One region of the Klebsiella ornithinolytica genome, then DNA from elsewhere that is predicted to be linked to it. Evidence: predicted binding sites of a transcription regulator. Region 1 holds the regulator's gene; the other holds the start of a gene.
The links. Region 1 encodes Fur, which represses iron uptake genes when iron is present. Its sites were predicted from a motif close to ATAATAATGAGAACNACTATCAA; they were not measured.

Region 1 (16,240 bases):
ACGCGCCCGACCTCGATCTGGTGGTCATCGCCCTTGATGAGAAAAGCGCCCCTCTACCCACGCGGGCCAGCGATAGCCGTACCGCTATGGAGAAGTGGCGCGTGCAAATCCAGGGCTGCTTCGTGGCGCTGGCGCTCTGCGCGATCATTACGCTGGTGGCGATGCAGTGGCTGGTGGCCTTTGAAGCGGCCAACCTGGTCATGCTCTATCTGCTTGGCGTGGTGATTATTGCGCTGCTATACGGCCGCTGGCCGTCGGTGCTGGCGACGGTTATCAACGTGGTCAGCTTCGACCTGTTCTTTGTGTCGCCGCGCGGTACGCTGGCGGTTTCCGACGTACAATACCTGCTGACCTTTGGCGTCATGCTGACCGTCGGTCTGCTGATCGGGAATCTTACTGCCGGCGTCCGCTATCAGGCCCGCGTGGCGCGTTATCGTGAGCAGCGCACCCGCCATCTGTATGAGATGTCAAAAGCGCTGGCGGTCGGACGCAGCGAGGATGACATTGCCGCGACCAGCGAGCGCTTTATCGCCTCCACCTTCCAGGCCCGCGGGCAGCTGCTGCTCCCCGACAGTAGCGGCAAACTGCACCCGCTCACCCACCAGCCGGGGCTGACCTCATGGGACGATGCCATCGCCCGCTGGAGCTTCGATAAGGGCCAGCCCGCCGGCGCCGGCACCGATACGCTGCCCGGCGTTCCCTATCAAATCTTACCGCTGAAAAGCGCCGCCCGGACCTGGGGACTGCTGGTGGTGGAACCCGAAAACCTGCGTCAGCTGATGATTCCTGAACAGCAGCGCCTGCTGGAAACCTTTACGCTACTGGTCGCCAGCGCGCTGGAACGGCTGACCCTCACCGCCAGCGAAGAGCAGGCCCGATTTAACAGTGAGCGGGAAAGCCTGCGCAACTCGCTGCTGGCGGCACTCTCCCATGATTTGCGTACGCCGTTGACCGTTCTCTTCGGACAGGCGGAAATTCTGACGCTCGACCTCGCCAGCGAAGGCTCGAAACATGCTCCGCAGGCAAATGAGATTCGTCAACACGTGCTGAATACGACCCGGCTGGTCAATAATCTGCTGGATATGGCGCGCATTCAGTCCGGCGGATTTAACTTACATAAAGAGTGGCTGACGCTCGAAGAGGTGATCGGCAGCGCCCTGCGGATGCTGGAACCGGGGCTCGGCGGGCAGCATATTCAGCTGGCGCTACCCGATCCGCTGCTGCTGGTTCACGTCGACGGCCCGCTGTTTGAACGAGTGCTGATTAATCTGCTGGAGAATGCGCTGAAATATGCCGGCTCGAAAGCGCAGATCGGCATTGCGGCGCAGGCTGATGAGCAGCAGCTGCGCTTAGAGGTGTGGGATAATGGCCCCGGGATCCCAACGGGCCAGGAACAGGCTATCTTTGATAAGTTCGCCCGCGGACATAAAGAGTCGGCGATCCCTGGCGTCGGGCTGGGTCTGGCCATCTGTCGGGCGATCGTTGAAGTGCACGGCGGTACGATCGGCGCCTATACGCGGCCAGAGGGCGGTGCCTGCTTCCGTGTTACACTCCCCAGGGAAACGGCCCCGGGGCTGGATGAATGGAGCGGAGCGGCGTAACGCTGCCCCGGCCAGATGCCCGCGCGGCGCTGCTGTGCGCCTGCCCGGGCTACCGGTCTTGCGCGCGAGTAGCCCGGGAGGCGTTTCTGAAGGAGAGGGTCCTATCTGTCTGAACGGGAAGAACGGGTGATAAACGTACTGATTATTGAAGATGAACATGCAATCCGTCGCTTTCTGCGCACCGCGCTGGAAGCCGACGGTATGCGCGTATTTGAAGCCGATACCCTGCAGCGGGGTCTTATTGAAGCTGCAACCCGCAAACCTGATTTAGTCATCCTCGATCTTGGGCTACCCGACGGCGACGGTAATGAATTTATTCGCGACGTGCGCCAGTGGAGTCAGATGCCAATTATCGTGCTGTCGGCTCGCACCGAGGAGCACGATAAAATTGCCGCGCTTGACGCCGGCGCCGATGACTATCTTAGTAAGCCCTTTGGCATTGGCGAACTGCAGGCGAGATTGAGAGTTGCGATGCGCCGACATGCCGGCGCGCAAGCCGACGAGCCGCTGGTGCGCTTCGCCGATATTGAAGTCGATATTCCCGCCCGCCGCATCGTCCGCGGTGACGAAGAGCTCCACCTGACGCCGATTGAATTCCGTCTGCTGGCAGTGCTGTTAAATAATCCCGGCAAGGTCCTCACCCAGCGCCAGCTGCTCAATCAGGTGTGGGGGCCAAATGCGGTGGAACACAGCCATTATTTACGCATTTATATGGGGCATCTGCGGCAAAAGCTGGAAGTTGACCCGGCGCGCCCGCAGCATTTACTGACCGAAACGGGGATCGGCTATCGGTTTATGCCATAGCGCGACGCCTGTCGTCATCATGCGGGCACCACCGATTAAAAACAGCGAACCGATGAGTGGGGGCAATAAAAAAGGGTCCCATGATGACCATGGAACCCTTCTGTGCCACTCAACAGGAACAACCGCGCCTTACCGGGACGACGCTCCTCTGAGAATGCCTGTTCGTTTCACCTGACTCAGGCGTTTTTCAGCACTTCGCTGACGATTTCCACCGCTTCTTTCTCGATCTGCTTACGATGTTCTTCACCCAGGAAGCTCTCGCAGTAGATCTTGTAAGCATCTTCCGTACCTGACGGACGCGCGGCGAACCAGCCGTTGTCGGTCATCACTTTCAGGCCACCAATCGATGCGCCGTTGCCCGGCGCGGCGGTCAGACGTGCGGTGATCGGATCGCCGGCCAACTGGCTGGCGCTGACCATTTCCGGCGACAGCTTAGACAGCGCCGCTTTCTGTGCGGAAGTAGCCGAAGCCTGCAGACGGTTATAGCTCGGCGCGCCAAAGCGGGCAGCCAGTTCGTCGTAGTGCTCCTGCGGGTTTTTACCGGTGACGGCGGTGATTTCCGCCGCCAGCAGGCACATGATGATACCGTCTTTGTCGGTCGACCACGGGGTTCCGTCAAAACGCAGGAACGATGCGCCCGCGCTCTCTTCGCCGCCAAAACCGAAGCTGCCATCGAACAGACCGTCAACAAACCATTTAAAGCCCACCGGCACTTCCACCAGCTTGCGGCCCAGGTCGTTAACCACGCGATCGATCATCGCGGAGGAGACCAGCGTCTTACCAACGGCGACATCCTGGCCCCACTGCGGACGATGCTGGAACAGGTAGTTAATCGCCACCGCCAGATAGTGGTTCGGGTTCATCAGACCCGCCGGCGTGACGATGCCGTGACGGTCATAATCCGGATCGTTAGCAAAAGCCAGATCGAACTTATCGCGCAGCGCCAGCAGCCCTGCCATCGCACACTCAGAAGAGCAGTCCATGCGAATGGCGCCGTCTTTATCGAGGTGCATAAAGCGGAAGGTTTGATCGACGTGATCGTTGACGATAGTCAGGTCGAGTTTGTAGTACTCGGCAATACGTTTCCAGTATTCGATACCGGAACCACCCAACGGATCGACCCCGAGCTTCAGGCCGGCTTTCTGAATCGCCGCCATGTCGACGATATCCGCCAGCCCTTCGATAAACGGTTGCACCAGATCCTGCTCTATAACATGACCGGATGCCAGTGCCGCATCGAGGGAGATGCGCTTGACGCCCTGCAGACCCGAGGCCAGCAGTTCGTTAGCGCGATTCTCTACCACTTTGGTGACGTTGGTATCAGCCGGGCCGCCGTTCGGCGGGTTGTACTTAATACCGCCATCTTCCGGCGGGTTATGAGACGGCGTAATCACGATGCCGTCCGCCAGCGGACCACCTTTTTTGTTGTGCACCAGGATGGCATTGGAAATGGCCGGCGTCGGGGTGAAACCGTTGTTTTCCTGCACGATAACATCAACGCCGTTGGCCGCCAGCACTTCCAGTACGGAAATAAAGGCCGGTTCGGAGAGCGCGTGGGTATCTTTACCCACGTAGCAGGGACCGGTAATCCCGTTCTTCGCGCGGTCTTCCGCAATCGCCTGAGCGATCGCCAGAATATGCTGCTCATTGAAGTTATGGCGCCCTGCACTGCCACGATGGCCAGAGGTGCCAAACTTCACCGCATGCTCCGCGTTGCCCGCTTCCGGCTTCAGTACGTAGTACTGCGCGGTCAGCTGAGCGACGTTAATCAAATCACTCTGTTGTGCAGGCTGACCCGCACGCTTATCGATTGCCATTGCCTGATCCTTCTGATGCAAGGTGAATAAAACTAGATCGTGCCGCAGACCTTCTCAATTAATTCCGCTGGGAACTGCATCGACTGCATGATGTGTTCGATCATGCTGCACTTACGACCGGTATTGGTATTGGTGATAACCCACCACGGAGTACCAGGAACCTGTTTCGGTTTGGTCTGGTTACCGCTTTTTAGCAGGATCCGCGAATCTTCGGCAAAGTACACGCGGGTGCGCCCGTGCAGAGACTCGGTGGCCTCAGCAAACGCTTTGTTATCTAAGGAGTACAGCGTGGTCAGGACCAGCATGAAGCGGTTTACCGCGCGTTTTTGTTCGGCGTATTCATCAGATAACAGCAGCTCGCGCATCGCGCGGACTTTATCTTTCGCCGGATTCACGGGCTTCGCTTCGACGGCAGGCGTCGCAGCCGGCGCCGGCGCAGCTTTTACGACCGGTGCGGCAGTCTGGGAAACGGCGGAAAATTTCAGCATGCGCCGTAAAATGTCGGATGCACTCTCGCCAATATGCTGGGTGTGGCTGGCAATATAGCGATAGAGATCATCATCAACTTCAATTGTTTTCATCTTAATCCAGTGCGATATCTTATTCTGAATACAAGTTGTCAGGATTATAAGGACAAATCCTGACCGCGGATAGCGTCAAACCAGGATGGCGGTAAAACTCAGATAGCTCTGGGTCTTGCAGCCGGATGGCAGAATGTCCAACATAATACCCTAACCCGACGAAGCGAAAAAAAGAACTTTGCCATGAAATTAAATAGCCGCACGCAATCTGCACAAAATCCGCACAATAATTCCCCTGTTGTCCTGGTTCACGGTCTGTTTGGTAGTCTCGACAACCTGGGCATCCTCGCCCGCGACCTGGTGAACGACTACGATATTTTGCAGGTTGATATGCGCAACCACGGTCTTTCCCCCCGTTCGCCGGAGATGACCTACGCGGCGATGGCGCAGGATCTGATCGATACTCTTGACGATCGGCAGATAGAGAAAGCCATCTTTATTGGTCATTCGATGGGGGGGAAAGCGGTCATGGCGCTTACCGCACTGGCGCCGGAGCGCATCGCTGGCCTGGTCGCCATTGATATTGCCCCGGTGGACTACCACGTGCGCCGTCATGATGAAATTTTCAACGCCATCAATGCCGTCACCGACGCCGGCGCCGCGTCCCGTCAGCAGGCGGCCACGGTGATGCGCCAACATCTGCAGGAAGAAGGCGTGATTCAGTTTCTGCTGAAATCCTTCGTTGATGGCCAGTGGCGCTTCAACGTACCGGTATTATGGGATCAATATCCGCACATCGTGGGCTGGCAAACGGTTCCTGCCTGGCCTCATCCGACCCTGTTCATCCCGGGAGGCAACTCGCCGTACGTCACCGATGAGTATCGCGATACCCTGCTCGCCCAGTTCCCACAGGCGCGAGCGCACGTCATCGCCGGCGCCGGCCACTGGGTGCATGCGGAGAAACCGGAAGCCGTCCTGCGCGCCATTCGTCGCTATCTGACCGCTTTGCAGGCTTAACTGGCTAAAAACTGCCCGACCGCGCTGCAGAATGCCCGCGGTCGTTGGCGCAGCGGTTCGCCTGATGTATTATGGCGCGCTATCTGTGTCGGCTATAGCCCGGCAACTTGTTTCCCCGAAGTCACTCTGAATCATGGCAAAAGAACAAACGGACCGTACGACATTAGATTTGTTCGCAACCGAGCGTCGCCCGGGTAGACCAAAGACCAATCCGCTTTCGCGCGATGAACAACTGCGCATAAATAAACGCAATCAGCTCAAACGCGACAAAGTTCGCGGCCTGAAGCGTGTGGAGTTAAAACTCAACGCTGAAGCGGTTGATGCGCTCAACGAGCTGGCGGAAGCTCGCAATATGAACCGCAGCGATTTGATCGAAGAGATGCTGATGAACCAGCTGGCAACCCTGCACAGCCGGGATAAAGCCTGAAAATCCTCAAAAAAACACTTTCATGTAGCAGAGTGTGCAGTCGGGCGTGATTGCTGTTTCCGCGCCCTCCCCTGTTCTGCTATGATTGCCGTTATCTGCGGGCATTACGCCACTACCACATCATTAAGTTTCAAGAGGTTATTTTACTCATGGCAATCATCGGCATCTTTTTTGGCAGCGACACGGGCAACACCGAGAATATTGCAAAAATGATTCAGAAGCAGCTTGGTAAAGATGTTGCTGATGTTCACGACATTGCCAAGAGCAGCAAAGAAGATCTGGAAGCCTACGACATCCTGCTGCTCGGCATTCCGACCTGGTACTACGGTGAAGCTCAGTGCGACTGGGATGACTTTTTCCCGACGCTGGAAGAGGTCGACTTTAACGGTAAACTGGTTGCGCTGTTTGGCTGCGGCGATCAGGAAGACTACGCGGAATACTTCTGTGACGCGCTGGGCACCATCCGCGACATCATTGAACCGCGCGGCGCCACCATCGTTGGCCACTGGCCGACCGCGGGCTATCATTTTGAAGCCTCTAAAGGCCTGGCGGATGACGATCACTTCGTCGGCCTGGCTATCGATGAAGACCGCCAGCCGGAACTGACCAACGAACGCGTGACTCAGTGGGTTAAGCAGGTCTCTGAAGAGCTGCACCTCGAAGAAATCAAAAACGCCTGATGATTGTGCGGCGTTACCGTTAAGTTTCGCCGCATTAATAGATAGAAGCAATCAAACTAATAGCTACAAGTTTTTAACTTTTAATCACATATCTGTACAATGTCCTCTGATTTAACGAGGTCAGGTGACGTAGTTTGTAGCTGGGACCTCGTTTTTGACAGCATACAAGGCCCGATACTTGCAGTTTTCATTTAACGATGGCAGTTCTATAATGAGACGCATTGCATCGGGTGATTCTCTGTATTACTTCCGCTGATGGAAGTAGATCGTTTAGCAACAGGACAGATTCCGCATGACTGACAACAATACCGCATTAAAGAAGGCTGGCCTGAAAGTCACACTTCCACGATTAAAAATCCTGGAAGTCCTGCAGGAACCGGATAACCATCACGTCAGTGCGGAAGATTTATACAAGCGCCTGATCGACATGGGTGAAGAGATTGGTCTCGCTACCGTTTATCGCGTGCTGAACCAGTTTGATGATGCTGGCATTGTGACTCGCCACAACTTCGAAGGCGGTAAATCTGTTTTCGAACTGACCCAGCAGCACCATCACGATCATCTTATTTGTCTCGATTGTGGCAAAGTGATCGAATTCAGCGATGAGTCTATCGAAGCGCGTCAGCGTGAAATCGCCCACCGCCACGGCATCCGTCTGACCAACCACAGTCTGTACCTTTACGGTCACTGTGCGGAAGGCGACTGCCGCGAAGATGAACATGCACACGACGCGCTGGAAAAGTAATTTCCCACCGCGTGGACCACAAAAAGCCAACCTGACGGTTGGCTTTTTTTATGTGCAAACGCCTACCCTTTTCTGCGCGCGGTATGCTCGTCGAAAGCACGGGTAAACGGTTCCTCATCCCAGCGGTTTGCCAGCGCTTCTCGTACCAGAGCCTGTTGGGTTTTCGGTACCATTCCACCTAATGGTGGGTCGGTATCAAGATTGGTGGGGAATGCGTAGCCCCGGGCAGCCACGGCAATCAGTGCCTGAACATCGCCACAGGATTGCGCGCCATGCAAAACGCCTGATGGTTAACATCAGGCGTTTTTACTGACAGGAGCTGGCGCCCGCGATCAGGGCCTGGTGTTGTTGCTGCGAATCTCTTTCCAGATACGATCGCAACGCGCTTTCACCGCCTGGTCATTGCCGGTACGGGTCGCCTGAATACACTGTTGGTAATCCAGAACGCGCACGCTTTCCTGGCTGGCAAACGCCTGATGCTGTTTATCTTCTTTCAGCACGTCGAGAACGCTCTGGCAGGCCTGAACCTTATCCGGATTCCCTTCCGCCGTATTGATACAGGCGCTGTAAGCATCTTTTAGTTTCGTATCTTCTTTTGGCGCGGGGGACTGCGTACAGGCTACCAGGCCCGATGCCATAACCGCGATGAGCAATAGCTTCTTCATAATTGACCTCTCAGGTTTGCGGCAGGTTTACGCCTGCCGCCGCGGCATCAGAAAATAGTGAACGGAGCAATAACCATGAACTTCACGTCACGCTCATCCTGGAAGATATTGCCATAGCCACCGCTCCAGCTCGGGATGTCGGAGTGGTTGTCGTATTGGGTAAAGTGCAGTTTAAACAGCGTTCCTTTTGCCCGGCCGTCCTGTACGGTGTACATGGCATCGAGGCTATACGCGGACTCTTCCAGCCGTTTGTCCGGATTGTAATAGGCGTCCGGCGTGGACATTCTGCCCGGTTTGGCATCCCATGCGTAGACGTAAGAGGCGCCAAACGCCCAGCCCGGCATATTCCAGTTTTTCATGTCATACATCGCGCCGAAGAACACCGCTTTTTCACCGTTGGCGTTGAAGTCAGAACGGTTATCCCACCATACATCAAGACGACCGTTGGAAGAGGCATAGGTCGGGGTCATACGCTGCAGGAAGTAGCCCTGCTGGCCTTCAGCTTTCACCCAGGTGCCTTCCAGACGCAGGTCGAGGACATCAGCAACCTTGTAGCCAAAGGTCAGCGCCTGCAGCCAGGCAGTCCCGTCGTAGATATCGTTCGTGCCGCCGTTACTGACTTTGTCGCGCGTGCCATAGAACTGGTAGCTGGTGTTTAACGGCGTACCCGCGATATCAAATTTGTAGCTGGCCTTGGCAAAATACTGGTCGATATAGCCTTCAGCCTGGCCAAACGCCGCTTCCAGCACGAGGTCATTTTTAAAATCGTATTTGGCGCCCAGGGAGTGCAGATAATCGACTTTGGTTTTCTTGTCGTTCTGGTAGAAATTATCCATCTCGATGTGCCATGGCGCTTTGTATTCGTTCGTCCACATATAGGAGAAACTCAGCGCGCCGGCATCACCGTAATCAAAGTTGGCGCCGGCTTCAGCCCCCTGGTAAGTACCCGGCATAAAGCTCCAGTGCGGAGCCAGCAGCGTTTGCCCGGTTGGCTGGATATAACCGCCGCGAGCCCACACCGGGCCATATTTAAATTTCGCCGCAGCTTTATACAGGCTGATTCCGCTCTTATCGCCAGAGTAATCTTCGTCGTAGGCTTTATTCTTTGAGGAGAAGGCAATTTCGTTCGGGTGACCGCTTTCGCTGCTTTCCGCCATTTCAATTGCGGTGAAGGCAGCCACGTCAATACCAAACATATCAGCGGCATAGCCGGACTGGAAATCCAGATTGGCGTTCCAGGTCGAATGGGAAAGGTTGGTTTTGTATTTATCGCCGTCGGTCACATCTTTCCGGTCGCGCTCACGCTGCCAGTAGTAGATGCCGCCGGTTAAGGTGGAATCATCAATAAAACCTGCTGCGCTGGCCTGCGGAACAACGATCCAGCCCGACATCGCGGTGACGGCGGCAATAGCCAGCGCCAGCGTACTACGTTTGCCACTAAACGTACGCATGTGCATATCCTCTTTGACGTTTTAAAAACGCGGAGCCAAAGGCAAGCCGCGAAAAAATAAATAAGACTGCTAAAAAGGTGGAGCGGTAAAAGCCGCGTAACCACTGTTGATAGACTATTTTTCGTGACGCGAATTATCAATCTCTTTCGCCGATCAAAGCTTAAGATTATGACAAAGCGCACATATTCTATTTCTTTTTGTAACAATATCAGGCCTCATCCTTTTTTATGCGTAAGTAATTACTAAATAGAAAGAAAATACAGAATGAAAGCGCTTACAGCCGTTTTGTGTACCGGTGGGAGGAGTGGCAGAGCTGACAGATATGACAAACAGTAAACAAGATTAATTCGCATCGCAAAAATAACGAACTTAATTCACTGATTCCAAAATAAAAAAAAACGCCGCTAAATGCGGCGTTTTGACACAGAGACGACGGCCGGGCCGCGACGAAAAATTTACTCGCCGACTTTAGCCCAGGTATCACGCAGACCCACGGTGCGGTTAAACACCAGATGCGTTGCGGTTGCATAGCGGCTATCGAGACAGAAATAACCTTCACGCTCAAACTGATAGGCTTTGCTGGCTTCCGCAGTGGCCAGGCTCGGTTCAGCGAAGCCCTGCTTGATCACCAACGATTCAGGGTTCATCACCGTCAGGAAGTCTTCTTCCGCGCCCGGATTCGGCACGCTGAACAGACGATCGTACAGACGAATCTCCACCGGCAGCGCGTGTGCCGCGCTGACCCAATGGATAACGCCCTTCACCTTACGACCATCGGCAGGATCTTTGCTCAGCGTATCGGCGTCATAGGTACAGAAGATCGTGGTGATCGTCCCCTCTTCGTCCTTCTCTACACGCTCGGCCTTGATCACGTAGGCATTACGCAGGCGAACTTCTTTACCCAGCACCAGGCGCTTGTACTGCTTATTCGCCTCTTCACGGAAGTCGGCGCGGTCAATCCAGATCTCCGCGCTAAACGGTACTTCACGGCTGCCCATCTCCGGTTTGTTCGGATGATTCGGCATCGTCACCATTTCGCTTGCACCCTGCAGGTAGTTTTCAATGACCAGCTTAACCGGGTCGATAACGGCCATGGCGCGCGGCGCGTTTTCATTGAGATCTTCGCGGATGCAGGATTCCAGTGACGCCATCTCAATGGTGTTGTCCTGCTTGGTCACGCCAATGCGCTTGCAGAATTCACGAATAGAACTGGCGGTATAGCCGCGACGACGCAGACCGGAAATGGTCGGCATACGCGGGTCATCCCAGCCTTCTACGTGCTTCTCGGTAACCAGCTGGTTCAGCTTACGCTTGGACATCACGGTATATTCGAGATTCAGACGGGAGAATTCATACTGACGCGGGTGAACCGGGATGCTGATGTTGTCCAGCACCCAATCATACAGGCGACGGTTGTCCTGGAACTCGAGGGTACACAGGGAGTGCGTAATGCCTTCCAGCGCATCGCTAATGCAGTGCGTGAAGTCGTACATCGGATAGATGCACCACTTGCTGCCGGTCTGATGATGATCGGCAAATTTAATGCGGTACAGCACCGGATCGCGCATGACGATAAACGGCGAGGCCATATCGATTTTTGCACGCAGGCAGGCTTTCCCCTCTTCAAAACCACCGGCACGCATTTTTTCAAACAGCGCCAGGTTCTCTTCCACGCTGCGATCGCGATACGGGCTGTTTTTACCCGGCGCTTTCAGCGAACCGCGGTATTCGCGAATCTCATCCGCCGACAGTTCGTCAACATAGGCCAGGCCTTTGTTGATCAGCTCAATGGCATACTGGTGCAGCTGGTCAAAGTAATCAGACGAGTAGCAAACATCCCCGGACCAGTGGAAACCTAACCACTGCACGTCGTTTTTAATCGACTCCACGTATTCGATATCTTCTTTCACCGGGTTGGTGTCATCGAAACGCAGGTTGCATTGGCCCTGATAATCCTGAGCAATACCAAAGTTCAGGCAAATAGACTTCGCATGGCCAATGTGCAGATAACCGTTCGGTTCCGGCGGGAAACGAGTATGAACGGTGGTGTGCTTACCAGTAGCCAGATCTTCATCAATGATCTGACGAATAAAGTTAGTCGGGCGGGCTTCTGCCTCACTCATCGTGGGTTCCTCAAAGCGTAAACAACGTATAACGGCACATGATCTTACAAGCGGGGCGTAGAGACAACTATTAGTTACTGAAAATACGTATCTGAAGAAGATTATGGGGTCAGATGGGCTAAAAAAAAGCGGCGGAGGTTTCCCCCCGCCGCTCAGGCATAAACGCTACTCAGGAGCCTTACTTGCCTTTAATCTCATACAGCGGCGTCTGACCTGCCACCACCTTACCGGTTGCCAGAATCACCAGCGCACTGTAATCGTCGCTGTTGCTGCACACGACGGGGCTGATCATTGAACGGGCATTGGCATTCAGGTAGTCCAGATCCATTTCCAGAATCGGCTGGCCAGCCTGCACTTCCGCACCTTCTTCAACCAGTCGTTTGAAGCCCTGGCCGTTCAGCGCCACGGTATCAATGCCCATATGGACGACGATTTCCGCGCCATTTTCCGTTTCCAGGCAGAACGCATGGTTGGTGTTGAAGATCTTCACGACGGTACCGGCAGCCGGAGCTACGACGGTTTTGTCGGTCGGTTTCACCGCCACGCCATCGCCGACCGCTTTGCTGGCGAAGGCTTCATCAGGCACCTGCTCCAGCGCAACGATATCACCGGTAATCGGCGATACCAGCGCCGCGATGGTTTTGGCGTTAGCCACGGCCTGCGGTTTTGCAGTCGGAGCGGCGGCGGCAGGTGCAGCGTTGCCTTCTGCTGCGGCTACTGGTCCCGTCGTTTTCATCGCGTTAGCGATTTTTTCCGCCACGAAGCCGACAATGATCTGTACGCTCGTTTTGTTCAGGCGAATAACGCCTGACGCGCCCAGACGTTTCGCCAGCGCTTCGTTCACCAGAGAAGAGTCTTTAACGTTCAGACGCAAACGGGTGATGCAGGCATCGATACCGGTCAGGTTGTCAGAACCGCCGACTGCAGCGATGTACTGACGTGCCAGACCTGCAACATCCTGCTCTTTGCCGCTGCTGACATTCACATCCTGACCATCCGCTTCGCTACCGGCAACGGCCAGTTCGCGACCCGGGGTCATCAGGTTGAATTTGGTGATGGTGAAGCGGAAGACCACGTAGTAAATAACGAAGAAGACCAGACCCTGCGGAATCAGCATCCACCAGTGGACCGCCAGCGGGTTACGGGACGACAGCACCATATCCACCAGACCGGCGCTGAAGCCGAAACCGGCAATCCAGTGCATGCTGGCAGCGATGAACACGGAGATACCGGTCAACACGGCGTGAATGACATACAGCACCGGCGCCACGAACATGAAGGAGAACTCCAGCGGTTCAGTGATCCCGGTAAAGAAGGCGGCAAAGGCGCCCGCCATCATAATACCCAGCACTTTTGCCTTGTTCTCAGGACGCGCGCAGTGGTAGATAGCCAGCGCCGCACCCGGTAAACCGAACATCATAATCGGGAAGAAGCCCGCCTGGTAACGACCGGTGATCCCCACAACCGCTTTACCTGCTTCGATAGACTGAGCGCCACCGAGGAAGTTAGGAATATCGTTAATACCAGCAACGTCAAACCAGAACACGGAGTTCAGCGCGTGGTGCAGACCGACCGGAATGAGCAGACGGTTGAAGAACGCATACACGCCCGCACCGACGGAACCCAGTTTCTGGATATGCTCACCGAAGTTTACCAGACCGTCGAAGATAACCGGCCAGATATACATCATGATGAACGCGACGGCGATCATCACAAAAGAGGTGAGAATCGGCACCAGACGGCGACCGCTAAAGAAGGAGAGCGCTTTCGGCAGTTCAACGCTGCTGAAGCGGTTATACAGCTCCGCGGAAATGATCCCCACGAGGATACCCACGAACTGGTTGCTGATCTTACCGAATGCTGCAGGAACCTGATCCGCCGGAATCTTCTGGATCATGGAAACCGCAGCCGGAGAGCAGAGCGTGGTCAACACGAGGAAGCCCACAAAGCCGGTTAACGCCGCAGCGCCATCTTTATCTTTCGACATACCATAAGCCACACCAATGGCGAATAGTACGGACATATTGTCGATGATCGCGGAACCGGATTTAATGAAGAACGCGGCCAGCGCGTTGCTTCCACCCCAGCCTACCGGGTCAATCCAGTAACCGACACCCATTAATATCGCTGCCGCCGGCAGCGTGGCGACCGGCACCATAAGCGCGCGGCCAACCTTTTGTAGATAACCTAGAATACTCACTTTATTCCCCCTATGAGACCCCGATAAGGCTCATTCAAAGCCACTTTTTTATTGTGTAACCAGGTTGGTTTTTTAACTTACTTGCAAAGTGTGTGGAAAATTAATTCGTATCGCAAATTAAATGCGTATTTTTTGTGACTATAATCACCAAATATCGTATTAACCCCTCCCTGCGACTGGCTAACATCGAAAACTTATTTTATCATTCAAAAAATCAACACGGATTGACCCCGCTCGTCGTAGTGACTGTAATACTCTTAATAGTATGCTGGCGCCAATCCGCCAGGTTCTAATTTAACTATAGAGGTGAAGAATGAGACTGATCCCCCTGGTAACTGCTGAACAAGTCGGCAAATGGGCCGCTCGCCACATCGTTAACCGCATTAACGCGTTCAAACCGACGGCGGACCGTCCGTTTGTCCTGGGTCTGCCTACCGGTGGTACGCCTCTGACCGCTTACAAAGCGCTGGTTGAAATGCACAAATCAGGCCAGGTTAGCTTTAAACATGTTGTGACCTTCAACATGGACGAATATGTCGGTCTGCCGAAAGAGCATCCGGAAAGCTATCATAGCTTCATGCATCGTAATTTCTTTGATCACGTTGATATTCCGGCGGAAAACATTAACCTGCTGAACGGCAATGCGCCAGATATCGATGCAGAATGCCGCCGCTATGAAGAAAAAATCCGCTCCTACGGTAAAATCAACCTGTTTATGGGCGGCGTTGGCAACGACGGGCATATCGCGTTCAACGAACCCGCCTCTTCACTGGCCTCTCGTACCCGTATTAAAACCCTGACCCATGAAACCCGCGTAGCGAACTCCCGTTTCTTCGACGGCGATGTGGATCTGGTGCCGAAATATGCACTGACCGTGGGCGTGGGCACCCTGCTGGATGCGGAAGAAGTGATGATTCTGGTACTGGGTCACCAGAAAGCGCTGGCGCTGCAGGCGGCGGTTGAAGGCAACGTTAACCATATGTGGACCATTACCTGTCTGCAGCTGCACCCGAAAGCGGTGATCGTCTGCGACGAGCCGTCCACCATGGAGCTGAAAGTGAAGACGTTGAAATACTTCAATGAATTAGAAGCCGAAAACGTCAAAGGGCTGTAAGGTAGTCTCGTCCTGCGGCTTGTCCGCGGGACATTTCATTTTTTTGCTACACCAGCTCCGCCAGGCGGCATCAGACCAACCCTTAGAAGCCAGCCTGCCGCGGAGCATGTGTGAACCGGGGGTCGTAATGTATGCATTAACCCAAGGCCGGATTTATACCGGTCATGAAATTCTGGATGACCATGCGATTATCATCGCTGATGGCCTTATCGAACGTATCTGTTCACTGGCTGATTTGCCGTCTGAGATTGAGCAACGCTCGGTCAATGGCGCCATTCTTGCCCCCGGTTTTATCGACGTACAGCTGAACGGCTGTGGCGGCGTGCAGTTTAACGACAGCCCTGACGCCGTCACCGTCGAAACGCTGGAAATTATGCAGAAGGCCAACGAACGTTCCGGCTGCACCAGCTATCTGCCGACGCTGATTACCTCCAGCGATGAATTGATGAAACAGGGCGTGCGCGTCATGCGCGAGTACCTGCAAAAACATCCGAACCAGGCGCTGGGTCTGCACCTTGAAGGCCCGTGGCTGAACATCGTGAAAAAAGGCACCCACAACCCGGACTACGTGCGTAAGCCGGACGCTGCGCTGGTCGATTTTCTGTGTGAAAACGCCGATGTGATCACCAAAGTGACTCTCGCCCCTGAGCGCGTCAGTACCGAGGTGATTCGTAAACTGGTGGCTGCCGGGATCGTTGTTTCCGCAGGCCACTCCAATGCCACGCTGAAAGAGGCGAAAATCGGTTTTCGCGCGGGCATCACCTTCGCGACCCATCTGTACAACGCCATGCCGTACATCACCGGGCGCGAACCGGGCCTGGCAGGCGCGATTTTCGACGAACCGGACGTTTACTGCGGTATTATCGTCGACGGTATGCATGTGGATTATGCTAACGTGCGGAATGCAAAACGCCTGAAAGGCGACAAGCTGTGCCTCGTCACTGACGCAACCGCCCCCGCCGGCGCGCATATTGACCAGTTCATTTTTGCTGGTAAAACAATATACTACCGTAACGGGCTGTGCGTGGATGAAAATGGTACCCTCAGCGGTTCTTCGCTGACCATGATTGAAGGT
Region 2 (16,240 bases), 400 kb from region 1:
ACAGCGACGGGCTGCGACCGATGTGCGACTGCCAGTTACCGTTGCTGATTTTGTCGCGGATAAGGGCATCGCGGGTGGCTTTGTCCGGAATACGCAGCAGCGCCTCCGCCAGACACATCAGCGCCACCCCTTCCTGTGAAGAGAGCGAAAACTCCTGCAGCAGACTCTGCACCATGCCGGCGCGACCGCTGGCGGTTTTTTGATTACGCAGTTTTTCCGCCAGCTGATAAGCCAGCTTATGCGCCTGGTCCGCCAGCGGCTGCGGCAGGCGCGCCTGCTCCAGCAACATCGGGACGGCGTCGGTTTCTGCCCGGCGGTAGGCGGCGGTAATCGAGGCCCGGGTGACGGACTGCGGCAGAATCTGCTCGGCAAAATCGAGGAAAGGCTGCCACGGTTCATCGACCGGGCTGCTGACGTCATCGCTTTCATTGGCGGCGCCGGCAAGCAGGGCCGGCAGCTCGGGCAGCGTCTCGTCGTTTTCCAGCTTTTCCAGATAGTTGAAAATGGCCTGTTTAATCAGCCAATGCGGCGTGCGGTCAATACGGCTCGCGGCGAACTTGATGCGTTCACGCGTCGCGTCGTCAAGCTTAACACCCATGGTAGTGGTGCCCATGCTTATCACTCCTGTTATGAATCGTTGTTCTTTTTTGCGGTTACGCGAAAATATCCACTATGTTGCAACTTTGTGCAACCTTGTTAATCGTGACCTGTGTAGCAAGCTGAGAAATGAGTGAGTTGTTAATTGAGATGGTGGATGTAACGGGAAATTAACCTTTCTCCATCAGGGTGTTTTTATGCGTCAGTTAACAGTTTTACAAGGTGCAACCAATAAAAACGTGAGAGAGTGCAACCTATAACAAAATGAAGTTTGGTGCGGACAAAAAGTAGTGTAAATGCTGTGTTAAATCGTTTGTGAAATTCCGACGCTTCCGTCAGGATACGGTCGCCCAATACAACCATTGTGCCATTACCCCGTTCCGGTAGTGGAATAAAATGACAAAGCAGGATGTTGTCGACAAAAGAATCTGGAGATTTTACATGGCTATTAGCACCCCCATGTTGGTGACTTTTACTATTTATATATTTGGCATGGTACTGATCGGTTTTATTGCCTGGCGATCGACGAAAAACTTTGATGATTATATTCTCGGCGGCCGCAGTCTCGGGCCATTTGTGACGGCGCTCTCCGCCGGCGCCTCCGATATGAGCGGCTGGCTGCTGATGGGATTACCTGGCGCAATATTTCTCTCCGGTATTTCTGAGAGCTGGATTGCCATTGGTCTGACGCTCGGCGCATGGATTAACTGGAAACTGGTCGCCGGTCGTCTGCGCGTTCATACCGAGGTAAATAATAATGCGCTGACCTTGCCGGATTATTTTACCGGCCGCTTTGAAGATAAAAGCCGTGTGCTGCGTATTATTTCGGCGCTGGTTATTTTGCTGTTCTTCACCATTTATTGTGCCTCCGGGATTGTCGCCGGTGCTCGTCTGTTTGAAAGCACCTTTGGCATGAGCTATGAAACGGCGCTGTGGGCCGGTGCGGCGGCGACGATTGTCTATACCTTCGTCGGCGGATTCCTCGCGGTAAGCTGGACCGATACCGTGCAGGCCAGCCTGATGATTTTCGCGCTGATTCTGACGCCGGTGATGGTGATTATTTCCGTTGGCGGTTTTGGCGAATCGCTGGAAGTGATCAAGCAGAAGAGCATTGAAAACGTCGATATGCTCAAAGGACTGAATTTTGTGGCGATTATTTCGCTGATGGGCTGGGGCCTGGGCTACTTTGGCCAGCCGCATATTCTGGCGCGTTTTATGGCGGCGGATTCCCACCACAGTATCGTTCACGCACGTCGTATCAGCATGACCTGGATGATTCTCTGCCTGGCGGGTGCCGTGGCGGTCGGTTTCTTCGGTATTGCATGGTTCAATAATAACCCGGCGCTGGCCGGCGCGGTGAATCAGAACTCCGAGCGCGTGTTTATCGAACTGGCGCAAATCCTGTTTAACCCGTGGATTGCCGGTATTCTGCTGTCGGCGATTCTGGCGGCGGTAATGTCCACCCTGAGCTGCCAGCTGCTGGTGTGCTCCAGCGCGATTACCGAAGACCTGTATAAAGCGTTTCTGCGTAAAAACGCCGGTCAGAAAGAGCTGGTGTGGGTCGGACGGACGATGGTCCTGGTGGTGGCGCTGATCGCCATTGCGCTGGCGGCAAACCCGAACAACCGTGTGCTGGGTCTGGTGAGCTATGCCTGGGCAGGCTTCGGTGCCGCGTTTGGTCCGGTGGTGCTGTTCTCGGTGATGTGGTCGCGCATGACGCGTAACGGGGCGCTGGCCGGGATGGTGATTGGCGCGCTGACGGTGATTGTCTGGAAACAGTTCGGCTGGCTGGGGCTGTATGAAATCATCCCTGGCTTTATCTTCGGCAGCCTGGGCATCGTGGTCTTCAGCCTGCTGGGCAAAGCCCCGTCGACATCCATGCAGCAACGCTTTGCCGAAGCGGACGCCCATTATCATTCGGCTCCGCCGATACCGGCTACCGCCGAGTAAATTCAGGATCGCTTAATCAAGCCCGCGCTCAGCGGGCTTTTTTGTTGCTGAAAGCAGTTCCGGCGTCCGCCACAGCTCCCCCTCTTGCTAATTCCATGAAAATACGCTGATATCGGGGGCACAAAAAACAATGAGGATAGCAAAATGACGTTCAGACAGGGTGCGCTGGTGCTGGTGATGGCAGGGCTGCTTGGCGGTTGCGTGGCGCCGGCGAAGAAGCGTCCGCCGACTCCCACGGCAGCGGTATGCCCGGCAGAGAATGCGATGGTGCAGACCACGCTCTATTTCGGTTTAAGCCGGCCGGCGGGTAAAGATATCACCGCCCAGGAGTGGCAGCAGTTTGTTGACCGCGACGTCACGCCGCGTTTTCGCGAGGGGTTAACGGTGTTTGACGCCCGGGGGCAGTGGCTGGGGAATGACGGCAGCGTGGCCCGCGAGCAGAGCAAAGCGCTGATGCTGATTCATGGTAAAGACGGTGGCAGCGAAGAGGGGATTGAGGCGTTACGTCACCTCTATAAATCGCGCTTTGCCCAGGAGTCGGTGATGCGCGTTGACCAGCCGGTCTGCGTTCACTTCTGAAAACAGGGCGGGGAAATTCCCCGCCCTGTCTGTTACAGCACCAGGCCGGCGAAGCTGGCGGAAAGCAGACTGACCAGCGTGGCGCCGTAGACCAGACGCAGGCCGAAGCGGGAGACGATATTCCCCTGCTGTTCGTTCAGTCCTTTAATGGCTCCGGCAATAATGCCGATGGAGGCAAAGTTCGCGAAAGAGACCAGGAAGACCGAGAGGATACCCAGTCCACGCGGGGTCATGCCGGCGGCAATTTTTTGCAGCTCAATCATCGCCACGAACTCATTCGCCACCAGCTTGGTTGCCATAATACTTCCGGCGCTCAACGCATCGCTGAGCGGAATACCAATCAGCCAGGCCAGCGGATAAAAAACGTAGCCGAGAATTTGTTGGAAACTCAGGCCAAATAGCGTGGCAAACAGGGCATTAATGGCGCTGATCAGGGCAATAAAACCAATCAGCATCGCCAGAATAATCATCGCCACTTTAAAGCCGGCAAGAATATATTCCCCGAGCATTTCGAAGAAGCTTTGTGATTCGTGGAGCTTCTCCAGCTTAATCTCTTCTTCGCTACCCGGACGCGTCGGGTTAATAATCGACAGTACAATAAAGGTGCTGAACATATTAAGGATCAGCGCCGCGACCACATATTTTGCATCGAGCATGCTCATATAGGCGCCGACGATGGAGAGCGATACCGTTGACATCGCGGTGGCCGCCATGGTGAACAGCCGGCGTGAGGAGAGGTCGCCGAGCACGCCCTTATAGGCGATAAAGTTCTCCGACTGGCCGAGAATCAGCGAGCTGACGGCGTTGAAGGATTCCAGTTTACCCATGCCGTTGACTTTGGAGAGCAGGGTGCCAATCACACGGATGAAAACAGGCAGAATGCGCCAGTGCTGAAGAATACCGATCAGCGCCGAAATAAAGACAATCGGGCACAGCACGCCAAGGAAAATAAACGCCATTCCTTTTTCGCTCATACCGCCAAATACAAAGTTGGTGCCTTCGGCAGCAAAACCGAGCAACGAAGTGAAAAAGCTTGAGATATTTTTAACTATCCACAGACCGCTTTCGGCATGCAGAAAAAAGAATGCCAGCGCAATTTCAATGATAATTAACTGGATAATATAACGAACACGGATTTTTTGTCGGTCATAGCTGGCAAGCCAGGCAAGGCCGAGAATAACCGCCAGCGCCAGCAGGAAGTGCAAGAATTGTGTCATGTTGTTCTTTTCGCAGGTCAATAAGGCCGCTATTTAGCCACAGCCGGTCAGCCTGGTAAATATCTGTAGCGAAAAAACCGCCGCGCCGGCTGCCTGACCGCGATGAAGACAGATAATCCCCTAAGTAATTATTTTAAAGCGATTAATTTACAAATCGATACCAAACTCTCTACATTTCACTTGTGTTTCTGATTATTGTAATGATAATCACTATCAGAAATATTTACTTATCTTTGCATCCACTGACTGCGATTCACATTGAAGGGTGTCGGCATGTTCGTTCCATTTCTCATTATGTTACGCGAAGGGCTGGAGGCGGCGCTGATTGTCAGCCTGATTGCCAGCTATCTCAAACGCACCCAGCGCGGCAGCTTGATTGGCGTCATGTGGATTGGCGTTATCCTGGCGGCGGCGCTGTGCCTGGGCCTGGGGATCTTCATTAACGAAACGACCGGCGAGTTTCCCCAGCGGGAACAGGAGCTGTTCGAAGGCATCGTGGCACTGGTAGCGGTATGCATCCTGACCTGGATGGTCTTCTGGATGCGCAAAGTCTCGCGCAACGTGAAACAGCAGCTGGAACAGGCGGTGGATAATGCGCTGCAGCGCGGTAATCATCATGGCTGGGCGCTGATCATGATGGTCTTTTTCGCCGTCGCGCGGGAAGGGCTGGAGTCGGTGTTCTTCCTGCTGGCGGCCTTCCAGCAGGATGTGGGGATTTGGCCGCCGCTCGGGGCGATGCTGGGGCTGGCTACCGCGATTGTCCTCGGCTTTCTGCTTTACTGGGGCGGGATCCGCCTCAACCTCGGCGTGTTCTTCAAATGGACCAGTCTGTTCATTCTGCTGGTGGCGGCCGGGCTGGCGGCCGGGGCCATTCGCGCCTTCCATGAAGCCGGTCTGTGGAACCACTTCCAGGACGTGGCGTTTGACCTGAGCGGCGTGCTGTCGACCCACACGCTTTTCGGCACGCTGCTCGAAGGGATCTTCGGTTACCAGGAGGCGCCTACCGTCAGTGAAGTGGCGGTCTACTTTATCTATTTGATTCCGGCGCTGGTGCTGTTTGCGCTGCCGCCGCGTAGCAATACAGCAACCTCGCGCACCGCTCCGCTTAAGTAGGGCGCCGCAGGATTATGGTTACAACATACTTACCGAAAGGGATGATCATGATGATTCATTTTCGCCGTAATGCGCTGCAGCTTGCCGTCGCAGCGTTGTTCAGCTCTGCCTTCTACGCTCAGGCTGCGGATATCCCGCAGGTAAAAGTCACCGTTAACGACAAACAGTGTGAGCCGATGAACGTCACCGTGAAAGCGGGGAAAACGCAGTTCATTATTCAAAACCACAGTCAGAAAGCGCTGGAGTGGGAGATTCTCAAAGGCGTGATGGTCGTTGAAGAGCGCGAGAACATTGCGCCAGGCTTTACGCAAAAGCTGACGGCGAACCTGCAGCCGGGCGAATACGATATGACCTGCGGGCTGCTGACCAACCCGAAAGGCAAGCTGATTGTGACCGGTGCCGCCACCAAAGATGCGGCGAAAGCCGATGCGCTGCTGAGTCTTGGCGAGGCGATTACCGCCTATAAAGCCTACGTTACGGCGGAAACCGCACAGCTGGTTAGCGGCACGAAAGCGTTCACCGACGCGGTGAAGGCGGGAGATATTGAAAAAGCGAAAGCGCTGTATGCTCCGACGCGTCAGCACTACGAGCGCATTGAACCGATCGCGGAGCTGTTCTCCGATCTGGACGGCAGTATTGATGCTCGTGAAGACGATTACGAGAAAAAAGCCGAAGATCCGAAATTCACCGGCTTCCACCGTCTGGAAAAAGCCCTGTTTGGCGACAACAGCGTCAAGGGGATGGAAAAGTATGCCGATCAGCTGAACAGCGATGTGCTTGAACTGCAAAAACGCATCAGCGAACTGGCGTTCCCGCCGTCGAAAGTGGTGGGCGGCGCGGCGGGCCTGATTGAAGAAGTCGCGGCCAGCAAAATCAGCGGTGAAGAAGATCGCTACAGCCACACCGATCTGTGGGACTTCCAGGCGAACATCGACGGCGCGCAGAAGATCGTTGACCTGCTGCGCCCGCAGCTGCAAAAAGAGAACAGCGCGCTGCTGGCGAAAGTTGACGCTAACTTCAAGAAAGTTGACGCTATCCTCAGCAAATACCGCACTAAAGACGGCTTCGAAACGTATGACAAGCTGACGGATGCGGATCGTAATGCGTTAAAAGGGCCGATCACCACGCTGGCGGAAGATCTGGCTCAGTTGCGCGGGATCCTTGGGCTGGACTAAGTCGATGGCAGAACAGAAGCAACTTGATGTGAATGAACCTTCACGTCGTCGATTATTAAAAGGGATCGGCGCGCTTGGCGGCGCGCTGGTTATCACCGGCGGCTGTCCGGTGGCACACGCGGCGAAGGGCAACAGCTCTCCGGGCGTGCTGTCGCCGGACGCGCGTGCCGAAGCGCAGCCTTTTTACGGGCAGCACCAGGCCGGCGTGCTGACGCCGCAGCAGGCATCGATGATGCTGGTGGCCTTTGATGTGCTGGCCAGCGATAAAGCTGACCTGGAGCGCCTGTTTCGCCTGCTGACTCAGCGCATTGCCTTTCTGACCAAAGGGGGGCCGGCGCCGGACACGCCAAATCCGCGTCTGCCGCCAATGGATTCGGGGATCCTCGGCGCGTGGATCTCCCCGGATAACCTGACCGTCACCGTTTCGGTTGGCCATTCGCTGTTTGATGAGCGCTATGGATTAGCGGATAAGGCGCCGAAAAAGCTGCAAAAAATGACCCGCTTCCCCAACGATTCGCTGGATGCGGCGCTCTGTCATGGCGATCTGCTGTTGCAAATCTGTGCCAATACTCAGGATACGGTTATCCATGCGCTGCGCGATGTGATTAAACATACGCCGGACCTGCTCAGCGTCCGCTGGAAGCGCGAAGGGTTTATTTCCGATAGCGCCGCGCGGAGTAAAGGCAAAGAGACGCCGGTTAACCTGCTGGGCTTTAAAGACGGCACCGCGAACCCGGTCAGTACCGATAAGGCGCTGATGGATGAAGTGGTATGGGTGACCTCCGATCAAGGCGAGCCTGCGTGGGCAACCGGCGGCAGCTATCAGGCGGCGCGTATCATCCAGTTCCATGTGGAGTTCTGGGATCGCACCCCGCTGAAAGAGCAGCAGACCATTTTTGGGCGCGATAAGCACAGCGGCGCGCCGCTGGGTATGCAGCATGAGCATGACGTGCCGGATTACAGTCGGGATCCTGATGGCGATATTATCGCGCTGGATAGCCACATTCGTCTGGCGAACCCGCGCACACCGCAGACGCAGTCCAGTCTGATGATGCGTCGCGGCTACAGTTATTCGCTGGGGGTGACCAACTCCGGGCAGCTGGATATGGGACTGCTGTTTGTCTGCTATCAGCATGATCTGGAGAAGGGATTCCTGACGGTGCAAAAACGCCTTAACGGCGAAGCGCTGGAGGAGTACGTCAAACCTATCGGCGGCGGCTACTTCTTTGTGTTACCGGGCGTTATCGACAGCCAGCACTACCTGGCGCAATCTCTGCTCGAAGCCTGACGTACCTGCCCGCAAGGGCAGGGCGTTTCTGCTGTTTTTCCATTCTTTTTTTGTATTTCCTGCCTTGTGTTATTTTTCTGTAATCTATTTGTCGGAAACTCTCCTGAGCTGCGATGAGAATTATTTGTTGTCCGCATGTAAAAAATAAGTTGCATTAAGAATTATTTTTGATGTACTTATTACAGACGCGGTAGTTCCCGGCAGTGATGTCGTTTCACTATGGAGATCGCGAATGCCCGATTGCTGTAACGGAAAATGTAAATCTTCTTACCGTACTCCTCAGCACGGGGGCCACACTTCCGGCCGCGATTCCCACACCTCGAATTTTTCTCCAGTCACCACCAATAACCTAAACCCAGACCGGGTACGCGGTGCGCGTAGCCGTGACCCGTTGTCAATTCGACAGGCAAGCAATGGCTTACAAGGAAGCCAAACCTCAATCGTTCGTGCGCATAATCGCGTCGATATTGACGCGTGTGATGTAAACCAACAACGCAAGGTGCTATCCATGGGAAGACAAAAAGCAGTGACCAAAGCTCGTCGTGAGGCCAAACGTGTGCTGAGACAGGATTCGCGCAGCCATAAGCAACGCGAAGAAGAATCGGTCACATCGCTTGTGCAAATGAGTGGCGTAGAAGCAATTGGCATGGCGCGGGACAGCCGTGATACTTCCCCAATTGAAGCGCGCAATGACGCTCAGGCGCATTATTTGAATGCCATCGACAATAAACAGCTGATTTTTGCCACGGGCGAAGCCGGGTGCGGTAAAACCTGGATTAGCGCAGCAAAAGCCGCTGAAGCCCTGATTCACAAAGATGTGGACAGGATTATTGTTACCCGTCCCGTTCTGCAGGCCGATGAAGATCTCGGCTTCTTACCGGGAGATATCGCCGAGAAGTTTGCTCCCTATTTCCGACCGGTGTACGACGTACTGGTGAGAAGGCTGGGCGCTTCCTTTATGCAATACTGCCTGCGACCGGAAATTGGCAAGGTGGAAATCGCGCCGTTCGCCTATATGCGCGGACGTACATTTGAAAATGCGGTTGTGATTCTGGACGAGGCTCAGAACGTGACCGCTGCGCAAATGAAAATGTTTTTAACCCGCCTCGGGGAAAACGTGACGGTCATCGTGAACGGCGACATTACCCAGTGTGATTTACCCTCTGGCGTGAAGTCCGGGCTGGTCGATGCGCTGGCGCGTTTTGCGGAAGACGACATGATCGGCGTTGTGCGTTTTACCGCCGATGATTGCGTCCGTTCGATGCTTTGCCAGCGAACGTTGAAAGCCTACTACTGATCGCTATCTTGTGTGCAAAGCCCGGGGAAACCCGGGCTTTGTTATCTGGAGCGCAGGGCGTTAGCCGATCGCGCCCAGCGCATCTTCGCTGCCCTGGGTTTTTGGCAGCAGGAACAGGGTGGCGAAAATATCCAGCAGATAGAGCAGGGCCAGCAGGGTGATCGCCGCGGTAAACGACCAGTGGCTGACGAACAGGCCAATCACCAGCGGTCCAAAGCCGCCCACGCCGCGCCCGAGGTTAAACAGCACGTTCTGCGCGGTGGCGCGGACCTGTAGCGGGTAGGTATCAGAGATCAGCGCGCCATAGCCGCCAATCATGCCGTTGACAAACATCCCCATTACCGCTCCGGTAAACAGCATCAGGGTCGGGTCCCGCAGCTGGGCGTAGACGATGACCATCACGACGGCCCCCACCTGGTAAATCAGAAAGATCTTCCAGCGCGCGAAACGGTCTGCCAGCACGCCGAACAGCCAGATGCCGAAGGTCATCCCCACGACGGTGACCGCCGTCCACAGCCCTGATTTGGTGAGCGAAAAGCCAAAACTGGAGGAGAGATAGCTGGGCATCCAGATCATCAGGCCATAGTAGCCAAAATTCTGTACCGAGCAGAGGATGAGGATGCCGATACTGGCCTTCGAGGTGGCGCGGTCGGCAAACAGCATCCTGAGGCGCGCGGTGAACGATATTTCCTGCGCGACACGGCTATCTTTGGTAAACGCCTCCGGTTCTCCCATCCCGCGGCGGATGGCAAATGAGACCAGCGCCGGCAGAAGGCCAACCAGAAACATCCCGCGCCAGCCGATGATATCCAGCAGGAGAGGGGTGATAAAGGCGGCCAGCAGCACGCCAAGCTGCCAGCCGATACCAACCCACGCCGAGGCGCGGTTGCGCTTATGGGCCGGCCAGACTTCGGCAATCAGCGCCATGCCGATACCGAATTCGCCGCCGAGCCCCATACCCGCAAGGGTGCGATAGGCCAGCAGATCCCAATAGCCCTGGGCAACCGCACAGAGACCGGTAAAGACCGAGAACATCAGGATCGTGAAGGTCAGGACGCGAATGCGGCCCAGACGGTCGCTGAGATGGCCGAAAAAAATCCCGCCCAGTACCGCGCCAATCAGCGTCCAGGTAACGAGGGAACCGGCCTGAGAAGTGGTAAGCGCCAGCGAAACGCTGATTGCCGGCAGCATGAAACCGAGGATCAGCAGGTCAAAGCCATCCATTGCGTAGCCGCTGATCGCCGCGACCATGGCTTTCGCCGGCGTTACGCCGCGTTTGTTAAGTGGAGAAGAGAACGTCATGTCCAGACCTTTGGAATAAAAATGTGCGCTAAGTATAAATTTGTCGGCGGATGCGATCTACTCGGTTGAGGGGCATTGTGGGCTGTTATGATGACATTAACTGTATGTTTTTAATATTTATAACGGAATAAATGACCAGGGTTTTATTTAAAACATTGTCTGTCATGCTTCATGGGGAAAGAGTGGTAACGTAATGTGTTGACGACAAAAAACGACGAACGTCGGATTCTGCCTGCGGGGCGGCCAGTCGGGGAGGTATTTATGCCGATTCCGGGAGAAGGACGTATGCCTGTATGTGGGAGTTTTGCTTCGTCTATAGACAATCTTTCTTGTAGCGGAGTTTGTGCCCTGACATTTCGCTTAACCATTTATTAAGCGGCTTTTCTTTGTCATTTAATCCGGCGGTGCGCTGGCGTATCAGGTTGAGCCGCTCTTCATAGAAACGCGCCCACGCTTCGGCGCCGCCCAGCACTTTCCCCAGCAGCCTTTTGCTGGTGACGCTGTTGGTAAGAGGGCGTAGGCGAAAGTCGATAAAGACGACGGGAATACCGATCGCCGCAAGCAGATCCAGCACGCGGCTCTCTTTCAGTTTTCCCCATACGCCAAAATCGAAGACGTTCAGATCCGGCTGCATCTGAACGGCGCGCTCGACGCTGAAATCAGTGAGATATGCATTGTCAAGCATCGGCAGCTGTTTTAGCTGGGGGGACTTTGCAAGATAAAGCGAGTCAAGGTCCGGCGCTTTGGTTTTGAGGGGATTATCCCGGGCAATCAGCTGCGCAAAAGGATTATCCGGATGCACAATCTGTCATGCCTGAATGGCCCTGGCATCCGCCAGGATGACTCTTTTTGCCGGTTGCTGGAGGGTCACTTCTCTTCCGACAATATCCGTCGCCGTGACGGGGGATGCCTGTAAATTTGCTGCCGACAGTAAAAGTAGCCAGCCTAATACCAGCCGCCAGAAAAGTTTCTGCCTCATTTTATCCAATCCGTCTGTCCGCAGCCGTGAGACAACCCGGCCAGTTTGGCTGGAGCGTAAAACAACCTTCCGTTCAAAAAAAAGTTTACATTGCTATGTATTGCTAACTATTATCATTTCGTTTCTCATAATTCAAATCATTCGCAATACAAATAATTGATAATTAATATATTTATTTTACAGGGGATCTTCTCATGTCTGGTCACTTCCGGCTCTCGCTGCTTGCTAGCGCTATTGTTTTAGCGTTCCCGGCCTGGGCTGCTGATAAAAATGATAACTCTTCATCAACCGATCGTACGGATACCCTGACGGTCGTGGGCAACTGGCTTGATTCGCCGGATTACAGCACGGTAGTGCTCGATCATCCCGGCGCAAGGACCATCGTGACGGAGCAGCAGGTTAAGGAAAAAGGCGGCGAGACGATTTCAGAAGCGCTGCGCGGTATTCCCGGGGTTCAGGTTCAGGAGAATAACGGCACCGGCGGGAGCGATGTGTCACTGAACGTCGGCGTGCGCGGCCTGACATCGCGCCTTTCGCCTCGCTCAACCATCATGATGGACGGCGTACCGCTTTCTGTCGCGCCTTACGGCCAGCCTCAGCTGTCAATGGCTCCGCTGTCAATGGGGAACATTCAGTCCATTGACGTCATCCGCGGCGGCAGCGCCGTTCGTTACGGGCCGCAGAACGTCGGCGGAGTGATCAACTTTGTCTCGAAGGATATTCCGGAAACGTTCGGCGGTGCGGTGAGCGCGCAAACGGAAGGGGCCTCACACGGCGGATTAAAAACGCTGACCAGCGCTTCCGTTGGCGGCACGGCGGAGAACGGTCTGGGGGCGGAGCTGCTGTACTCGGGCCTGCACGGGCAGGGATACCGGGAAAATAATGACAATACCGATATTGACGATTTTATGCTGAAAACGCGTTATCGTTTCACTCCGCAGGACGAACTGACTGGTAACTTCCATTATTATAACGCCTCCGCGGGTATGCCCGGCGGCCTGACGAAAGAGCAGTACCAGCAAAATCCCTTCCAGTCAGTGCGCCCGTTCGATCAGTTTGCCGGACGCCGCCAGGATATGTCTTTCAAATATCGCCATCAGGAAGAGGATAGCCAGTTTGAAGTGCTGACCTATTTCACCAAAAGTTTCCGCACCAGCGATATTCAGACCAACGGCTCCGGGGCTCTGGAAGGGCAGAGTCGTCTGGCTGCCGCCCCTCGCCACTACACCACCTGGGCCATCGAACCAACCTATTCGCATCTGTTCCGCTTCTGGGATATGGCCCATGAAGTCACCCTTGGCTATCGCTATCTGAACGAGACATCGGATGAAAAAGGATATCGGTCCAACTGGTACGATCCGACGACCACGACCTCTGCCCCGAATTCTAAAGAAAACTATTATCAGCATACCTCCGGCGGTACGGAAGCTAACGCGTTTTATATTGATGATGCCGTCAACGTTGGTAACTGGACGATTACCCCGGGGCTGCGTTATGAAAGCATCCGCACGCATGTGAATGACGCTTTTGCCGATATTGCGCGTGAAAAATCGTACAGTGAACCGCTGCCATCGATCAACGTGATGTATCACCTGTCCGATAGCTGGAAGCTATTTGCTAATGCCAATACCTCTTTCGGCAGCTTGCAGTATTTCCAGCTCACCCGCGGAGGGAATCACGGCCAGCCGGCTCCGGGCCTGCAGCCGGAAAAGGCGCGCACCTATGAAGTCGGTACCCGCTATGACGACTCCTTACTCAAAGCGGAGCTGACGGCTTTCTACATTGATTTTGATAATCAGCTGCAGTACATCAACAACACCATCGGCTGGACCACGCTGGGCGCCACCAAACATCAAGGCGTCGAGCTGGCTCTGAACTACGATCTCAGCGAACTGACGCACAGCCTGGATGGGGTCAGCCTCTATTCCACCTATACCTATACCCGCGCCGTATCCGTCAGCGGCGAGTTTTCGGGTAAAGATCTGCCCTTCTATTCCCGCCAGGTGCTGACGGTAGGTTCCCGCTACGCGACGGGCAACTGGGTGTGGAACGTCGATGGCTATTCGCAATCCCGCCAGCATTCTCCGGGATCTTCTGCTGCCGGGAATGGCTATATCACCCAAGAGAGCGATGATGGTCAGTACGGTAATATTGCCGGCTATATGGTGTGGAATATGCGCGGCGAATATGACACGGGGCCGTCGTGGTCAAATCTGAAACTGGGCGCCGGGGTTAAAAACCTTTTCGATCAGCGCTACTACACGCGTTCAACGGATAATAACTACGGCAAATATGTCGGCGAGCCGCGAACCTTCTTTGTTCAGGCGTCGCTGGCGTTCTAAACGTGTGACGCTTCGCGGGGCAGGGATGCACCGCGAAGCGGTCAGGTCAGAGAGCGGGGGGGTTGGCGGAGGAGCGATAAGGCCATACCTCCGGCTGGGTGCAATATGCGAAAAAAAAGCCCGTACCTGCGTACGAGCTCTTCTTTAAATATGGCGGTGAGGGGGGATTGATTCGCTTCGCTCACCGTTACTCGGCCCGTCCCTGGGCCTCGCCCCTTCGGGGCCAACGCAGGCGTTGTTCAAAAATGCTCCCGGCATTTTTGTGCGGGCAGCCCGCTCGCAGGCTCGCGGTCTGTCCAGCTGGCTGCGCCAGCTGTCGACCCCCGGTCGGGGTTTCTCATCCCCCCGGGCGGTGCCACAGGCGAAAAAAAAGCCCGTACCTGCGTACGAGCTCTTCTTTAAATATGGCGGTGAGGGGGGGATTCGAACCCCCGATACGTTGCCGTATACACACTTTCCAGGCGTGCTCCTTCAGCCACTCGGACACCTCACCATATTGTTTTGCTGCTCACCTTGGGTGGGCAACGGGGCGCTACTATAGGGAGTTGCACTAAAACGGTCAAGCAGTATTTATTCTTTCTTTACCGTTCGGTCAAGCAATGAACACTGCCCCGCTGAAAACCGACGGGGCAGCGATTTTAACGCAGAGAATCAAGCTGTTTGCGAGGCTTCACCAGCCTCGTGCGCTGCTTTCGCGCCACGCTGGCAGGCCGGGAAGGCACTGATGTCAGATTTGGCCAAAGCGTCCGCCGTTAAAATCGCGCACGGCTTCTGCGATCTGCTGCCTGGTATTCATCACAAACGGACCGTAACCCACAATGGGCTCCCGCAACGGTTCACCGGCCAGCAGCAGCACTTTGGCATTCGCCGTTGCATGAAGATGAATTGCTTCTCCCTGCTGACTAAACACCACCAGTTGCCCTTCACGTGCCTGCTCTGCACCGTTGACCGTAATCTCACCTTCAAGGACCACTAGCGCACTGCTCCAGCCATCAGGCTGACGGAGCGTGATGTCATGGCCCTGATTCAGCTGCATATCCCAGACGTTCAGTGGCGAGAAAGTGTGCGCAGGTCCAGTCACCTGGTCATAGCTGCCGGCGATAACCCGGATATTTCCCGCGCCGTCCGCCAGGGCGACATCGGGGATGACATCCGCGGTGATGCTCTGATAGCCCGGATGAGTCATTTTGTCTTTCGCCGGCAGGTTGACCCACAGCTGGATCATCTTCAGTTCGCCGCCGGTGCGGGTAAACTCCGCCGAATGGAACTCTTCATGCAGAATGCCGGCGCCGGCGGTCATCCACTGCACATCGCCCGGGCCAATGACCCCACCTTTACCCGTCGAGTCACGGTGTTCAACTTCACCGGAATAGACGATGGTGACGGTTTCAAATCCGCGATGCGGATGTTCGCCAACCCCACGTCTGCCGCTTCCCGCCGGGAAGTGGTGAGGACCGGCGTAGTCCAGCAGCAGGAAGGGGCTTAACGGTTCGCCATGAGTCTGGTAAGAGAACAGTGAGCGAACCGGGAAGCCATCCCCGACCCAATGTTGGGCCGGTGCGGTGTAGACGCCTGTAATCTGTTTCATGGTGCTCTCCTGTGTCGCGATTTCTGATGACTATAAGATTAGATCTGCGGCCAATAAACAGGTAGATAGCAAAACTGGCCTATACTGTTCTGAAAATGGAACAATGGAGGAAGGATGCTCGATCTCAATGACTTAGCCTGGTTTGTCCAGGTCGTCGATCATGAAGGATTCGCCGCGGCGGGCAGGGCGCTCGATCAACCGAAATCAAAATTAAGCCGTCGGATCGCGCAGCTGGAAGAGCGGCTTGGTGTGCGGCTGATTCATCGCACGACCCGGCAGTTCGTGGTCACCGAAGTGGGGCAGACCTTCTACCAGCACTGCAAAGCGATGCTGATAGAGGCCGAGGCGGCGCAGCAGGCGGTGGAAACGCTGCGTTCGGAGCCGCGCGGCAGCGTTAAACTCACCTGCCCGGTGACCTTATTGCATGCCCATGTCGGGCCGATGCTGGCGCGGTTTATGCTACGTTACCCGGGCGTCAATGTGCAGCTGGAGGCTACCAATCGGCGGGTGGACGTTGTTGGCGAAGGGATTGACGTTGCGATCCGCGTGCGCCCGCGTCCGTTTGACGATAGCGATCTGGTGATGCGGGTACTGGCCGACCGCGGACAGCGTCTGGTCGCCAGCCCGGCTTGTATTGCGCGAATGGGGCGGCCACAGGCGCCATCGCAGCTGAGTACGTGGCCGGGACTGAGTCTCGATGCCGGAAAGCATCAGCATAAGTGGCAACTGAGCGGGCCGGAGGGGGCAAGGGCGGAAGTCTATTTCACGCCGCGGATGGTCACGACGGACATGCTGGCATTGCGTGAAGCGGCG

Region 2: the regulator Fur is predicted to act here: its motif matches at 4,538-4,560, upstream of efeU (iron uptake transporter permease EfeU).

The regions. Positions count from the first base shown of each region.
Region 1 is NZ_CP130153.1:3,943,547-3,959,786, forward strand. It holds gene kdpD (two-component system sensor histidine kinase KdpD) at 1-1,601, shown strand, start outside; gene kdpE (two-component system response regulator KdpE) at 1,728-2,405, shown strand; gene pgm (phosphoglucomutase (alpha-D-glucose-1,6-bisphosphate-dependent)) at 2,582-4,222, opposite strand; gene seqA (replication initiation negative regulator SeqA) at 4,255-4,803, opposite strand; gene ybfF (esterase) at 4,987-5,760, shown strand; gene ybfE (LexA regulated protein) at 5,894-6,187, shown strand; gene fldA (flavodoxin FldA) at 6,337-6,867, shown strand; gene fur (ferric iron uptake transcriptional regulator) at 7,160-7,612, shown strand; gene Q1L34_RS18880 (hypothetical protein) at 7,675-7,890, opposite strand; gene Q1L34_RS18885 (ChiQ/YbfN family lipoprotein) at 7,945-8,277, opposite strand; gene chiP (chitoporin ChiP) at 8,325-9,728, opposite strand; gene glnS (glutamine--tRNA ligase) at 10,184-11,851, opposite strand; gene nagE (N-acetylglucosamine-specific PTS transporter subunit IIBC) at 12,030-14,051, opposite strand; gene nagB (glucosamine-6-phosphate deaminase) at 14,365-15,165, shown strand; gene nagA (N-acetylglucosamine-6-phosphate deacetylase) at 15,293-16,240, shown strand, end outside.
Region 2 is NZ_CP130153.1:3,541,556-3,557,795, reverse strand. It holds gene putA (trifunctional transcriptional regulator/proline dehydrogenase/L-glutamate gamma-semialdehyde dehydrogenase) at 1-613, opposite strand, end outside; gene putP (sodium/proline symporter PutP) at 1,039-2,547, shown strand; gene Q1L34_RS17040 (DUF3574 domain-containing protein) at 2,692-3,126, shown strand; gene Q1L34_RS17035 (NupC/NupG family nucleoside CNT transporter) at 3,159-4,343, opposite strand; gene efeU (iron uptake transporter permease EfeU) at 4,617-5,456, shown strand; gene efeO (iron uptake system protein EfeO) at 5,504-6,631, shown strand; gene efeB (iron uptake transporter deferrochelatase/peroxidase subunit) at 6,636-7,919, shown strand; gene phoH (phosphate starvation-inducible protein PhoH) at 8,428-9,216, shown strand; gene Q1L34_RS17010 (MFS transporter) at 9,277-10,518, opposite strand; gene Q1L34_RS17005 (TroA family protein) at 10,832-11,320, opposite strand; gene Q1L34_RS17000 (hypothetical protein) at 11,327-11,497, opposite strand; gene Q1L34_RS16995 (TonB-dependent receptor family protein) at 11,692-13,839, shown strand; tRNA gene Q1L34_RS16990 (tRNA-Ser) at 14,245-14,332, opposite strand; gene Q1L34_RS16985 (pirin family protein) at 14,567-15,427, opposite strand; gene Q1L34_RS16980 (LysR family transcriptional regulator) at 15,542-16,240, shown strand, end outside.